2 regions of the Mycolicibacterium chengduense genome follow, and region 2 is predicted to be linked to the other one. Evidence: riboswitches for the same ligand, from Rfam matches in the RefSeq annotation. Region 2 holds a riboswitch; the other holds the start of a gene.
The links. A riboswitch is a leader RNA that binds a small molecule or an ion and turns the genes downstream of it on or off. The one in region 2 is predicted to bind cobalamin.

Region 1: linked by a shared signal. The riboswitch ahead of SBI67_RS16675 (ABC transporter substrate-binding protein) and the one ahead of metE (5-methyltetrahydropteroyltriglutamate--homocysteine S-methyltransferase) in region 2 are both predicted to bind cobalamin.

Annotation. Positions count from the first base shown of each region.
Region 1 covers NZ_JAWQNH010000004.1:334,783-342,393, reverse strand. Annotated here, with positions in the region: gene SBI67_RS16710 (purine-cytosine permease family protein) at 1-48, shown strand, start outside; gene SBI67_RS16705 (aromatic ring-hydroxylating oxygenase subunit alpha) at 66-1,229, shown strand; gene glnT (type III glutamate--ammonia ligase) at 1,241-2,614, shown strand; gene SBI67_RS16695 (creatininase family protein) at 2,617-3,363, shown strand; gene SBI67_RS16690 (TetR/AcrR family transcriptional regulator) at 3,387-4,136, shown strand; gene SBI67_RS16685 (CBS domain-containing protein) at 4,212-4,640, shown strand; gene SBI67_RS16680 (GNAT family N-acetyltransferase) at 4,655-5,317, shown strand; cobalamin riboswitch at 5,356-5,495, shown strand; gene SBI67_RS16675 (ABC transporter substrate-binding protein) at 5,545-6,570, shown strand; gene SBI67_RS16670 (ABC transporter substrate-binding protein) at 6,567-7,580, shown strand; gene SBI67_RS16665 (FecCD family ABC transporter permease) at 7,577-7,611, shown strand, end outside.
Region 2 covers NZ_JAWQNH010000002.1:332,684-340,294, reverse strand. Annotated here, with positions in the region: gene metE (5-methyltetrahydropteroyltriglutamate--homocysteine S-methyltransferase) at 1-2,209, opposite strand, end outside; cobalamin riboswitch at 2,325-2,527, opposite strand; gene SBI67_RS07180 (ABC transporter substrate-binding protein) at 2,751-4,397, shown strand; gene SBI67_RS07175 (ABC transporter permease) at 4,405-5,394, shown strand; gene SBI67_RS07170 (ABC transporter permease) at 5,398-6,360, shown strand; gene SBI67_RS07165 (ABC transporter ATP-binding protein) at 6,357-7,358, shown strand; gene SBI67_RS07160 (ABC transporter ATP-binding protein) at 7,355-7,611, shown strand, end outside.

The DNA of each region.
Region 1 (7,611 bases), on a different contig from region 2:
GACATCCCCGTTGCCCCGATCACCGCGGCCACCACCGTCACCGCCTGACCCGCAAAGGAATCGCCATGTCATTCGACTACTCCCGGCTCGCCGCCACCTGCGCGGTGGAATCGCCGGAAAACGCCATCACACTGCCACCGGAGGCCTACGGCAGCGACGAACTCTATGCCGCCGAGGTGGATCGCATCTTCAAGCGGGGCTGGATCCCGTTGTGCCGCATCGAGCAGCTGCCGGCACCGGGCAGTTACTACAGCATCGACATCCTCGGCACGCCCCTGGTGGTGACGCGGGACCGCAAGAACGACATCCGGGTGATGTCGCGCAACTGCACACATCGCTGGATGGAGGTGTGTAGTGGTGCGGGGGAGGCCGGCGTGCTGCAGTGCCCGTACCACCTGTGGTCCTTCGGACTGGACGGACATCTGGCGGGTGCGCCGGAGATGAAACAATCCGCCGGCTTCGACCGGAAAGATCATGGGCTCAAGCAGTTCCGGCACGAGGTGTGGAAGGGATTCGTGTTCGTCAACTTCGACGGGCAAGCCGCACCGGTCGCCGAGCAGCTCGCCGGCCTGGCGCCGATGGTCGACCCGTACGACTTCGAGAACTACCAGATCGTCGAACACACCGATTGGGGGGTGTGCGACTGGGACTGGAAGATCATGGTGGACAACTTCATGGAGTGTTACCACCACATGGGGCCGCACCGCGGAACCCTGGAGGACGAGTTCCCCGCCAAGCTCAGCGCCAACTTCTGTGGCGGAAGCTATTTCAGCACCATGGTGTCCAAGCAGGCCGAGGGTTACCCCGCCAGCGAACCATTCATGGCGCCGGGGGCGCCGACCCTGGCCCCGGAACAGAGCCACCAGATCCTGATCTTCATTGCCTACCCGCTGCTGCAGATCTCACTCGGTCCCGGCTTCATGTACTGGCTCAAGACACTGCCCGTCGGTGCGGGGAAGGTCGAGATCCACCTTGACATCGCGATGTCACCGGCCGCACTGGCTGCGCCCGACCTCGACGCCCGGCGCAGCCAACTGGTGAAATCCATCTGCGACATCCACCGGGAGGACCTCGATGTGTGTGCGGCCGTGCAGAAGTCGGTCCGCGCCGGGGTGACCTCCACCGGACGACTGTCGCACCTGGAACAACCGCTGTGGGAGTTCTACCGCTATCTCGGACGCGAACTCGGAATCGTCTCCCAAACCGCCGATCTGGCCTCCGCAGGCTGAAAGGACCAGAAATGACCAGCACACTCAACGGGCACGTCCAACACACCACCGCCAAGGAGGTCGCCGAACGCCTCGGTTCCGCCGGCGTCAAGTACGCGGCCATCAGCTTCGTCGACATGCACGGCAAGCCCAAGGCCAAGATGGTTCCGCTGAACCACCTGGGGCAGGCCGCCCGGGGTTCGGAGATGTTCACCGGCGCGGCGCTGGACGGCGTGCCCCAGGATGTCAACGACGACGAGGTGGCTCCGCACCCCGACTTAAGCGCGGCCATCATCACCCCGTTCAACAAGGAGGTGGCCTGGTTCCCCGGTGATCTCTGGATCGGTGACACCCCGTTCGAAGCCTGCAGCAGGCAGATCCTCAAACGGGTCACCGCCGACGCCGCGACGCTGGGCTACACCTTCAATCTCGGCATCGAGACGGAGTTCTTCCTGCTCACCGATGACCGGGCCGGCACCCCGGCCCCGGCCAGTCTGGACGACAACCTGGACAAACCCTGCTACGACCTGCGCGGCCTGCTGCACAACTATCCTGTCGTCGACGAGATCGTCACGGCCATGAACGAACTCGGCTGGGACGTGTACTCATTCGACCACGAGGACGGTAATGGCCAATTCGAGACGGATTTCACCTATACCGACGCGGTGACGATGTCCGATCGGCTGGTGTTCTTCCGGATGATGGTCGGTGAGATCGCCCGGAAGCACGGTCTGTTCGCGTCGTGGATGCCCAAACCGTTCGCCGATCGCACCGGAAGTGGCGCGCACTACAACATGTCACTGGCCGGTATCGACGGCACCAACCTGTTCGAATCGGCCGACGATCCGCGTGGCTGCGGGCTCTCGGAACTGGGCTACCGATTCACCGCAGGGATCCTGCGGCACGCGTCGGCGATCTGCGCGGTGATCGCCCCGACCGTCAACAGCTACAAGCGACTGGTCAAGCAGGGCAGCATGTCCGGGCTCACCTGGGCCCCCGTCTTCGCGTGCTACGGCGACAACAACCGCACGAACATGATGCGCATCCCCAAAGGCGGCGGACGGGTTGAATGCCGGGCGGCCGACAGCGCCAACAACCCCTACCTTGGTGCCGCGCTGATGTTGGCGGCCGGCCTGGAAGGTATCCGGGAGGGCCTGGATCCCGGTGAGCCCAACCGGGACAACCTCTACAACGTCTCAGAACTGGAGCTGGCGGCCCGCGGCATCGGGTGGCTGCCCCGGTCCCTGGGCGAGGCCATCGAGGCGCTGGAATCGGATCCGTTGGTGCGCACGGTGTTCGGTGACGCCATGTTCGATTCGTTCGTGGCCGAGAAACGCGCGGAATGGGACTCTTTCAACGCGCATGTGTCGTCCTGGGAGACCGATCGCTACCTGCGGTTCTGGTGACCATGCGGTGGGATGAACTGACGTCGACGCAACTGGCGGCGGCCGTCGCCGCCGACCCGGCCTTGGTGGCGCTCGTGCCCGTCGGCGCCACCGAGCAGCACGGGCCGCACCTACCGGTCGGCACCGACACCGTCATCGCCACCGCGGTCGCCGAGGCGGCCGCCGGCGGTGACGGACCGTCGGCCGTCGTGTTACCGGCAATTTCGTACGGCGCCAGCCAATTTCACGGCACCGACTTGGCCGGCACGGTCGCCTTCTCCGGCGCAGACACCGCCGACCGGGCTTACCAGGTGGCGCGTGCCTGTCTGGACTCCGGGCTGCGCCGCATCCTGTTCGTCAACGGACACGTCGGGAATGCCGCACCGCTGTGGTTGGCCTGCGACCGCTTCCGGCGTGCTCATCCGGACGGCCGGATCGGCGTCATGCAGTGGTGGGAGCTGACACCCGAGATCGCGGCCGCGGCCACCGCCGACGCTGTCGACTGGCATGCCAACGCCGCCGAGACGTCGATCATGCTGGCGCTGCGGCCCGAACTGGTCGACACCGACCGATTCGCCGAGGCCGACGATCCCGACCGCACGGCCGGGCTGGTCTTCCGTTACTCGGTGGCCCAGGTGTCGACCAACGGGGTGACCGGCCATCCGTCGCGGGCTTCCAAGGAACTCGGCCTGGCGCTGTGGCGCGATATCGTCACCGCGGCCCGGGATGTCGTCGCACGGGCCCGGACCGAGCAACCGCCGCTGCCGTAGCGATCGGCCCTAGAATGCGTCTCGTGCCCCCTCCCGAGCGCAAGGCGCAGGTCCGTGCCATCGGCCGCCCACGCGTGGGGTCGGTATCCGAGGTCGGCGGCGGCCCGCCGGCGTCGCCGCGTACTGGCATCGTGAATGCCGCGACAAAACTGTTCTCCGAGCGCGGTTATGCCCAGACCACGATGAGCGATATCGCCCGTGCCGCCGGGTTGCAACAGTCCTCGCTGTACTACTGGTTCCGCAACAAGGAGCAACTGCTGCAGGAGACGCTGCTGGTCAACCGGGCACCGCTGAACTTCATTGCCGAGGTGGGTGCGGGATCGGGGTCGCCCGCGGTCAAGTTGTACCGATTGCTGCGCTTCGACACGATGCAACTGGCGATGTCACCCATCGACTTCAACGAAATCCAGCGGATCGCCTACGAACAGCGCGACGAGTTCCACCAGTTCTGGACCGATTACGAGCGGCTGCGGCAATGGGTGGTCGACCTGATCGGTGCAGCCGTCGGTGAGGGCAAGTTCGTCGACTGCGACCGGGAGGAGACCGCGGGCTTGCTGCTCAACTTCGACGAAGGCGCGCAGAAGCGCACCCGGTTGCACCCGGACCGGGGCGACCGTGCCGAGGAGGCGATCCGGGTCGGGGAGCAGGTGGCGACCATCGCGGTGCGTGGGCTGCTGAAACGGCCCAGCGAAATCGGGCGTATCACGGCGCAGGCAGCACAGTTCGACGATGCCGCCATCGCCCTGCGGGTGGGCCTGGACGCGACCGACTGAGGGACGCGGCCGGGGCTTTCATCGGGGGCCGAACCGTCCTACCCTGGTGTGATCCACATCACCATGGGAGGTCCGGTGCGCATCTCCGACGTGCTGAAGAGTAAGGGCGCTGCGGTGGCGACCATCGCCCCGGACACCGTCGTTTCAGATCTGCTGGCCGGCCTGGTCGGCCGCAATATCGGTGCCATGGTGGTGGTCGGCCCCGACGGTCCGGTCGGCATCGTGTCCGAGCGCGATGTGGTGCACAAACTCCACGAGTTGGGCGCCGACCTGCTCCGACGACCGGTTGCCGACATCATGACCACGCATCTGGTGTACTGCTCACCCAGCGATTCGGTGGACAGCCTGAGCGCGGCGATGACCCATAACCGGGTGCGGCACATCCCGGTGCTCGACGGCGGGCGGCTGGCCGGCATCGTCAGTATCGGTGACGTGGTCAAGACGCGGATGCAGGAATTGGAATCCCAGCAGGAACAACTGCAGGCCTACATCACGCAGGGCTGAATAGGCTGCACGGTGTGAGTCACATCGATGTTCGTCCCGCCGTCCGCGCCGATATCGGGGAACTGTCACAGGTGCTCGGCCGCGCGTTCCATGACGATCCGGTGATGGCCTGGATGCTGCCCGATCCGGTTGCGCGGCGGCGCCGATTGCACCGCCTGTTCGCCGCCCTGACCCGGTATCACCACCTGTCGCGCGGTGGGGTGGAGGTGGCGTCGGCGGTGCCGACAATGGGGGCGGCGTCGGCGGTGCCGACAATCGGGTCTCCGTCGGCGGCGTCGGCGATCGGTGCTGCCGCGTTATGGGACCCGCCCGGCGGCTGGCAGCACACCACCGCCGAGGAACTGCGGGCCATGCCCAGCCTGATGTTGACGTTCGGCCGCACTCTGCGCCGCGGCCAGCAGGTGGACGAGTTGATGAAACGTCATCATCCCGAGGAGCCGCACTGGTATCTGGCGGTGATCGGCAGTGATCCTTCGGTCCGGGGTAGCGGTCAGGGTCAGGCGCTGATGCGTTCGCGGTTGGACCGTTGCGATGCCGAGCATGCCCCGGCGTACCTGGAGTCGAGTAATCCGGTCAATATCGGCTATTACCAACGGTTCGGCTTCGAGGTGACCGGGGAGATCAGGTTGCCCGACGGCGGGCCCTCGATGTGGCCCATGTGGCGCGAGCCACGGTAGTGCAGAAGTGGCGGCAGCCACGGTAGGGCAGATGTGGCGCGAGCCACGGTGGCGCGCGTTTCGGGTAGAGTGCGCTTGCCGACCAACAGGGGAATCCGGTGAGAATCCGGAGCTGACGCGCAGCGGTGTGAGGTGGTACGCCTCGAGTCCGAATGCCTGCGGCCGGTACCGACCGTTGACGGCCTCGCGACCGGGCCCCGCATCGTAAGGAAGCCACCGTGCGCGTTATCGCCGTGCTCCTGTCCCTTTCTCTTGCCTCCCTTGTCGTCAGCGCCTGCAGCACCGCGACATCGGCGGAATCCCCGCCGGCACCGGCCGGCACCACTGGTCACACCAGCTACCCACTGACGCTGGAGAACTGCGGTGTCCGCGTCACTTTCGACAAGCCGCCCCGCCGCGCCGTGTCGCTGTATCAGGCGTCCACCGAGATCTTGTTGGCCCTCGGGCTGGCCGATCGGATGGTGGGCACCTCGACATGGTTCGACCCGGTGTTGCCCGAACTGGCCGCCGACAATGCCCGGGTGCCCCGGCTCGCGGACAACGACCCGTCCCTGGAGACGGTGCTGGCCACCGAACCGGATCTGGTCACCTCGGCCAGCGCGCACACCTTCACCCCCGCGGTGGTTGCCGATCGGGCGCGCTTCACCCAGTTGGGCGTCCCGACGTATCAGTCGCCGTCGGTGTGTGATGGTGCCACCATCGACGGTGAGACGGTCACCCGCAGGCAACCGTTGCGCATGGACACCTTGTTTCGTGAAATCACCGAACTGTCAGCAATTTTCGATGTACAGGAGCGTGGCGCAGAGTTGGTGGGCCGGCTGAAGAAGCGGCTGGCCGCGGCACCCCCGGTGACCGGACCCGTTCCCACGGTGGCTTTCTGGTTCTCCGGGCTGCGCATGCCCTACCTGGCGGGCTGCTGTTCGGCTCCCGGGCTGTACGCCCGTGAACTCGGCGTCACCAACGTGTTCGCCGACGCCCGCGAGGACTGGCCGGAGATCAGCTGGGAAGCCCTCGCCGACCGCGACCCGGACGTGCTGGTGCTGGCCGATCTGAACCGCCGCCGGGTGGACGGGGACGCACTGGACACCAAAATCCGTTTCCTGGAATCGGATCCGGTCACCAGAAACCTGAAGGCGGTGCGCGCCAAGCACTATGTCGTGCTCACCGGATCCGAACTCGATCCGGGCATTCGGCAGGTTGACGCCGTCGAGAAACTGGCTGCCGGGTTGGCCGCGATCGGGCCGGCGCGATGATCGCCCGCGCCGCGGTAGCCCTCTGCTCGGCTCTGTTGTTGGCCGGGTGCGGTCAATCGGCGGCGCCGGCCCAGCGATCTGCCGGTGCCGCGGGTTACCCGCTGAGTGTGCCGAACTGTGGGCGCGACGTCGTGATCGACACACCGCCGACGCGGGCGGTATCGCTCAACCAGAGCTCGACCGAGATCCTGCTGTCGCTGGGACTGGCCGACCGCATGGTGGGCACCGCGACGTGGACCGACCCGGTGCGGGCGGACTTGGCCGCCGACAATGCCCGGGTTCCGCAATTGGCGGTGAACAAGCCGGCGCTGGAGACGGTGCTGGACACCGAACCGGATTTCGTCACCGCATCGTTCGCCGGCACTCTCGGTCCGGGTGGTGTCGCCGACCGTGACGAGTTCGACAAGCTGGGTGTGCCCGCCTATCTGGCGCCCAGTGACTGTGTCGGCAAGGTGGCCGGCGGCGCGGACGGGGTCCGTGCTGCGCCGCTGACCATGGACCTCATCTACGACGAAATCCGGGACCTGGCAGAGATCTTCGATGTTCCCGACCGCGGTACGCGCCTGAGTGCCGAGTTGCACGGGCGGATGGAGGCCGCCCGCGCGATCGCCGATGTCGACATCGCTTTCTGGTTCTCCGATATCCGGACGCCCTATATGGCCGGTTGCTGCGGAGCGCCCGGCATCATCGCCGCAACGGTGGGTGCCCGAAATGTCTTCGCCGACACCACCGACGAGTGGCCGCAGGTCAGTTGGGAGGCGGTCGCTGCCCGCGATCCCGATGTGCTGGTGCTGGCCGACCTGAGTCGGCGCACCATTGAGGGTGACTCGCTGGCCACCAAAATCCAGTTCCTGGAATCGAATCCGGTGACCGCGCGGCTGACCGTGGTCCGGGAGAAGCGCTACATCGTCGTCAACGGCGCCGATCTGAACCCGTCCATTCGCACCGTCGACGGTACCGAGAAGGTGGCGAACCGGTTGCGTGACCTGGGATTCGTGACGGGCAAGTGAGTCTGCGTACACCGGCGTTGGTCGCCCTGTG
Region 2 (7,611 bases):
CGCAGTCCGGATTCACCCAGAGCCGTTGCGCCGGAATCGCGCGCACGGCCGCACGCAGCGATTCCACGATCTCCTCAGTTCCAGGCACCCGTGGCGAGTGAATGTCGTATACCCCGGGGCCAACGCTGTTGGAGAAACCGATCGCGTTCAGGTCATCGAGCACTTCCATGCGTGACCGCGCCGCCTCGATCGAGGTGACATCGGCATCCAGGTCCGCGATCGCCCCGATGACCTCACCGAACTCGGAATAGCAGAGATGGGTGTGGATCTGGGTGCTGTCACTGACCCCGGAAGTGGAGAGCCGGAACGCGCCGACCGCCCAGGACAGGTAATCCTCTTTGTCCTTCGACCGCAACGGCAGCAGCTCACGCAGCGCCGGCTCGTCCACCTGGATGATGGAGATGCCTGCGGACTGGAGGTCCACCGTCTCGTCCCGGATGGCCAGCGCGATCTGATTCGCCGTGTCCGCCAACGGTTGATCGTCGCGCACGAATGACCACGCCAGAATCGTGATGGGACCGGTCAACATACCCTTGACCGGCTTGGCGGTCAGTGACTGGGCATAGACGGTCCAGTCGACCGTCATCGGCTCGGGCCGCGTCACGTCGCCGTACAGGATGGGTGGGCGCACACAGCGGGTGCCGTAGGACTGTACCCAGCCGTTGCGGGTTGCAAAGAACCCGGTCAGCTGTTCGGCGAAGTACTGCACCATATCGTTGCGCTCGGGTTCGCCGTGCACCAGGACGTCGAGCCCGATCTCCTCTTGGAGGCTGATTACGGCGGCGATCTCCGCCTTCATCTGCCGCTCGTACTCGGCCTGATCGATCTGCCCGGAGCGCACTGCGGCGCGGGCTTTTCGGATCTCGACGGTTTGGGGATACGAACCGATCGTGGTGGTGGCCAAAGCCGGCAAATGCAGCCGGGCGTCCTGGTCGATACGTCGCTGCTCGGCGGGCCCGCGCGTCGTCCCGGCGGCCAAGACCGCTGCCAGTCGGTCCCGAGCCTGGCCGTTGCGCAGGCGCGGATCGGACCTCCGGGATTCCTGCGCCCGCGCCGACGCGGAGATCGCGCCGATCACCGATTCGCGGCCGTCGCGCAGGGCCTTGGCCAAGGTGGCAACCTCGGCGAGCTTCTCGTCGCCGAACGCCAGCCAATTGCGCAGTGCGGCATCGAGTTCGGTCTCGGATCTCAGCGAGTACGGGACGTGCAAAGTGGAGCATGATGTCGACACCGCCACTGCGCCTGCGGCCGCGCGCAGTGCAACCAGTTTGGCCAGTGCGGACTCCAGGTCCGTAGCCCAGACGTTGCGCCCGTCCACGACACCGGCCACCACGAGTTTGTCGGCGAGTTCGGGGACCGCGGTTACCGCCTGCTCACCACCGGCGACCAGATCCACGCCGATCGCCTCGACCGGCGTGCTGGCCAGGGCCGGCAGCACCCGCTCGAGCGACCCGAAGTACGTCGCAACGAAAAGCGCAGGACGGAGGGTGGTTTCGCCGAGGTACCGATAGACCCGTTCGGCCAGCTCGGCGGCGTCCTCGAGGACGTCGGTCACCAGAATCGGTTCGTCGAGTTGAACCCACTGCGCGCCCGCGGCGGTCAGCTGGCCGAGCAGGTCCCGATAGAGCGGCAACAGTTCGTCGAGGCGTTCGATGGGTGCGGGGCCGCCGTCGACGGCCTTGGACAGCGCCAGGAAGGTGATCGGCCCGATGATCACCGGCCGCGCGGCCGTGCCTTCGCTGCTGGCCTCGCTCAGTTCGTCGAGGACCTTCGCCGGGTTGAGACTGAACGTCGTGGCGGGGCCGATCTCCGGAACAAGGTAGTGGTAGTTGGTGTCGAACCACTTCGTCATCTCCAGGGGAGGGATATCCGCGGTGCCACGCGCGGCCGCGAAGTAGCGATCGAGATCGTCGTCGATCCCGGCGCTGGTGACCCGCGGAGGCAGAGCGCCCAGCAGGACAGCGGTGTCGAGTACCTGGTCGTAATACGAGAAGGTGTTGACCGGGATCGAGTCCAGGCCGGCGGCGGTCAGGGCGTTGCGGGTCGCGGCGCGGATATCGGCGGCGACGGCCTCCACCTGGCTGCGGTCGGTGCGGTGCGCCCAATATCTTTCGACGGCTCGTTTGAGCTCACGGTTGGGCCCGATGCGCGGCGAACCGAGCACGGTTGCAGTGAATGGGTGAGTAGTTGTCACAACTCTGTCCTTCAGACGGGGGAAAGCTCACCGCCATCGGACGTGCAACCGAAAAAGACACCGCACCAACGCATGCGGCGGAACGTTCGGTCATACGCCCAGTCCTCGAGGCGATGCGCCACCGGGCGCGGCGCACCCGGTACAGCCGGCAGGTCTTCGGACTCACAGGCGATCCCGTTAACGGGTGTTCCTAGTAACCGTCGCTTCCCAGTTGCCCAGTGCGTGTGACGGCGTTCGTTCCTGCATACCGCTGCGGGACAGTCCCGGATTCCCACCGGGTTCCCTCTCACGACAACGCCATCGGGCGATGCCGCTCGATGCCGCCGACGCGTTTTCCACGCCGACTGCAAACCAGCTGCGAGGGGTCACTCTACTGCAAGCTGACAAACCGCGACGTTTGTCACCACCGAGCTGGGCTGCAGCGTGCCGGCGCAACCGAATCTGGGAACTCGAGTTGACGGCGGCTGGTTTTCCTCAAAGATGGTCCACAGCCCATTGACGTGGCGTACAGCTTATGGACATCAAATCGACAGCTGGTGGACGAGGGGAAATGGCAATGAGCAGGCTGCGCAGGGGTGCGACCACCGTATTCGCGGTCGCGCTGACGGCGTTCGGGGTGGCTGCGTGCGGAGGAGAGTCGTCGGAGGGTGCCGGCGGTGGTGGCGGTGGCGATATCAACATCTCGATGACGTCATTCCCGGACTACATCGATCCGCAACTGTCCTACACCGTCGAGGGGTGGGAGGTGATGTACAACGTCTACACCCCGCTGCTGACCTACAAGCACCAGAAGGGTGAGGCCGGCACCGCAGTGGTGCCCGGCCTGGCCAAGGCCATGCCGGAGGTGTCCCCGGACGGCTTGACCTACAAGCTGACGTTGCGGCCCAACATGAAGTACTCCGACGGCACCCCGATCAAGGCATCGGACTTCACCTACGCCATCAAGCGGCTGTTCAAGGCGAACTCCGGTGGTTCGGTCTTCTACGAACCCATCGTCGGCGCAACGGATTTCGCCGAAGGCAAGGCCGACACCATCTCCGGTATCAAGACCGACGACGGCACCGGTGACATCACCATCACCCTCACCGCGCCCAACGGCACCTTCGAGAACGTGCTCGGACTGCCGTTCGCCGCGCCCGTGCCGCCGACGACGCCGCTGGACAAGGACGCGACCAACAACCCGCCGGCGTCCAGCGGTCCGTTCATGATCACCAAAGTCGAGGCACCGCAAACGCTCACCATGGAGCGCAACCCGAACTTCAAGACGGTGAAGGATGCCGGGGCCAGCGAGGTTGCCGACGCGCACGTCGACAAGATCACCGTCACCCAGAACAAGAGCAACTCGGCGCAGGTCACCGGCGTCGAACAGAACACCATCGATCTCATGGTCGACCCGCCCGACGCCGACCGGCTGACGGAGGTGAAAACCAAGTACGGTGACCGATTCCGGCTGGAGCAGTCGATCAACACCTACTACTTCTGGATGAACACCCAGAAGGCGCCGTTCAACGACCTGCGGGTGCGCCAGGCGGTCAACTACGCCGTCGACCCGGAGGCGCTGAACCGCGTGTTCGGCGGCCGCATGCACCCGACCCAGCAGATCCTGCCGCCGGGAATGCCCGGCTACCAGGAATACAAGCTGTATCCGGGACCGGATATGAACAAGGCGAAACAACTGATCGCCGAAGCGAATCCGGCCGACAAGGACATCACGGTGTGGACCGATGACGAGCCCGACCGCAAGCGCATCGGCGAGTACTACCACGACGTACTCACCCAGCTCGGGTTCAATGCGACGCTGAAGGTGATCGCCGGTGACGTCTACTTCACCACGATCGGCAACCAGTCCACCCCGGACCTGGACACCGGTTTCGGTGACTGGTTCCAGGACTTCCCGCACCCGGACGACTTCTTCCGCCCGCTGCTCAACGGTGCAAGCATCCTGCCCACCAACGGCAACAACTTCTCCAGGGCGAACATCCCGGCGTTGGATGCCACCATGAACAAGCTGCGCACCGAAGAGCTCAGCGACGACGTCAAGAAGCAGTACGCCGACCTGGATCGGGCTTTCATGGAACAGGCGGTATGGGCGCCGTACGGTAACGAGGAGTTCAGCACGTTCGTCTCGGAGCGGATCGACTTCGACAAGGCCTACTACCATCCGCTGTTCAACGAGGACTACTCCGCGCTGGCGCTGAAGTAACCCCGCGGTGACCACCCAGATCTCGGAGTCCGCGCGCACCCGTGGACCCTGGTACCTCGGCTGGTTGCGGTTGCGCCGCAACAAGGTTGCCCTCGCGTTCGGAGCGCTGTTCCTGTTCATCGTGGTGGCCTGCCTGGCCGCGCCGGTGTGGGCCGAGCACGTCGCCCACACCGGCCCGAACGACAACCACATCACCGACAAGGTCCTGATCGACGGGCACGAGGAGTACGTCGTCACACCCGACGGCACCCCGCTGGGGCCGGGCCTGCACGGCCGATACCTGCTCGGTGCCGACCAGAACGGCCGCGACGTCATGGTGCGGCTGCTTTACGGCGGGCGGACCTCCATCTTCATCGGGGTGTTCGCCGCCCTGGTCACCACGGTGCTCGCGGTGGTCACCGGCCTGCTGTGCGGCTACTACCGCGGGTGGATCGACGCCGTGCTGTCCCGGGTGATGGACGTGGTGTGGGCCTTTCCGGTGCTGCTCCTGGGCATTGCACTGGGTACCGCACTGGCGTTGGGCGGGTTGAAGATCGGCGACCTGGTGGTGGCCGGTGACTCGTTGTGGATACCGATCATGATCATCGGGTTCGTGTACGTGCCCTATATGGCGCGGCCGATCCGCGGTGAGATCCTGGCGCTGCGGGAGAAAGAGTTCGTCGAGGCCGCTGTCGCGCAGGGCATGGGTTCCATGCGCATCATGTTCACCGAGCTGCTGCCGAACGTGGTCTCGACGATCATCGTGTTCTTCACCTTGAACATCGCCAACAACATGCTGTTGGAGTCGTCGCTGTCGTTCCTGGGCGCGGGGGTGCGACCACCCAACGCGTCATGGGGGACGATGATCGCCGACGGCTACCAAACCATCTACACCGCACCGCATCTGACGATCGTGCCCGGCCTGATGATCGTGTTGACCGTGTTGTCGCTCAACGTGTTCGGTGACGGCCTGCGCGACGCGCTGGACCCGCGGGCCAAGATCAGGCTGGAGCACTAGGCCATGGTTCGTTTCATCGCCCGGCGATTGGCGGGCATGGTCGCGGTACTGTTCGCGATCTCCGTCGTCGTCTTCCTGATCTTCAACGTCATTCCCAACTCCGACCCGGCCGCGCGCATCGCGGGCAAAAACTCCGACCCGGCGCTGATCGCCAGGGTGAGCGCCGATCTGGGACTGGACCAGCCGCTGCCGGTGCAATACCTGACCATGATGCGCAAGATCCTCACCGGCCAGCTGACCTCCTACGCGAGTTCACAGAACGTCACCGAACAGATCTGGAAGGGGCTGCCCGCGACGTTCTCGCTGTGCATCGGCGCGGCGGTGCTGTGGATGACGCTGGCGATCCTGTTCGGCTATCTGTCGGCGGTGCACTCCGGTAAGTTCACCGACCGGATCCTCACCGTGCTGTCGCTCACCGGTGTGTCCATGCCGGTGTTCTGGTTGGCCGCAATCCTGTTGTACTACTTGAGTTTCAAGGCCCAGCTCTTCCCGACCAGCAGTTACGTCCCGTTGACCAAGGACCCGGTGCAGTGGGCGTATCACCTGATCCTGCCCTGGACCACGTTGGCCGTGCTCTACGTCGGTTTCTACAGTCGGGTGTTGCGGTCGAACATGCTCGACGCGATGAACGAGGACTACGTCCGGACGGCGCGGGCCAAGGGCATCAGCGAACGCCAGGTGCGGATCCGGCATGTGTTGCGTAACTCGATGATTCCGGTGGTGACCATGTTCGGCCTGGACTTCGGTGTGGTGGTCGGCGGCGGCGCGATCCTGACCGAGACGGTGTTCAACCTCAACGGGGTCGGGTTGTACGCCGGGCAGGCCATCGGCAGCCTGGACCTGCCACCGCTGATGGGAGTGACGATTTTCGGGGCGTTCTTCATCGTGCTGTTCAACACCATCGTCGACATCCTCTACGCGTTCCTCGACCCACGGATCCGGCTCGGAGAGGCGGCACCGGCATGATGCTGCAAGTGGACGGGCTGACCGTCGGATTCAACACCGAAGGCGGGCTGGTGCACGCGGTCGACGGCGTCAGTTTCGGGCTGGACCGCGGCGAGATCCTGGCCATCGTCGGTGAATCCGGCTCCGGCAAGAGTGTCACCGCGCAAACCCTGCTCGGCTTGACCCGCGCCCCGAACGCCAGGATCGGCGGCTCGGTGCGGTTCGACGGTATCGAGCTGAATACCCTCGACGACGACGGTTGGCAGGCGGTGCGCGGCGAGCGCATCGCGATGATCTTCCAGGATCCGATGACATCGCTGAACCCGGTGTACCGCGTCGGCGATCAGCTGATCGAGATGATCCGGGCGCATCGCGACGTATCCAAGCACGAGGCCCGCGACCGCGCCGTCGAGCTGCTGCGCTCGGTGGGGATACCGAATCCGGAACGCCGCGTGCGCGATTACCCGCACGAGTTCTCCGGTGGCATGCGGCAGCGGGTGGTGATCGCGATGGCGTTGTCGTTGGATCCGGACGTGCTGATCGCCGACGAACCGACGACGGCACTCGATGTCACCGTGCAAGCCCAGATCCTGCGGCTGCTGGCGCGGCTGAACGAGGAGCGCAGCCTGGCCGTCGTGCTGATCACCCACGACCTGGGCGTGGTTGCCGAGGTGGCCGACCGGGTTGCCGTCATGTACGCCGGCCAGATCGTCGAAGAGGCCACCTTGGACGAGTTGTTCTACGACCCGCAACATCCCTACACCTGGGGACTGCTGGGCTCGTTGGCCCGGCTGGACCAACCCAACCCGGAACGACTGGCCCAGATCGCCGGGGCGCCACCGTCCTTGACCGATCTGCCGAGCGGTTGCCGGTTTGCTCCGCGGTGCCCACACGTGTTCGACAAGTGCGCCGAACCCCCGCCGCTGCAAGGGGATCGGTGCTGGCTGACGGCCGAGCAGAAGCGCACCCTGCGGGTCGTCGACGGCCGGATCGGATTACGGAAGCCGGTGACCACATGAGCCCGCTCCTCGAGGTCACCGACCTGGTCAAGCACTTCCCGATCAAATCGGGGGTGATCGTCGACCGGGAGATCGGCCGGGTCCGCGCCGTCGACGGTGTCAGCCTGACCCTGTACGAGGGCGAAACCCTCGGATTGGTCGGTGAATCCGGCTGTGGCAAGTCGACCCTGTGCCGGTTGATCATGCAGCTGACCGCACCGACATCCGGTTCGGTGCGGTTCGACGGGCAGGAGTTGGTCGGCCGGAGCCAACG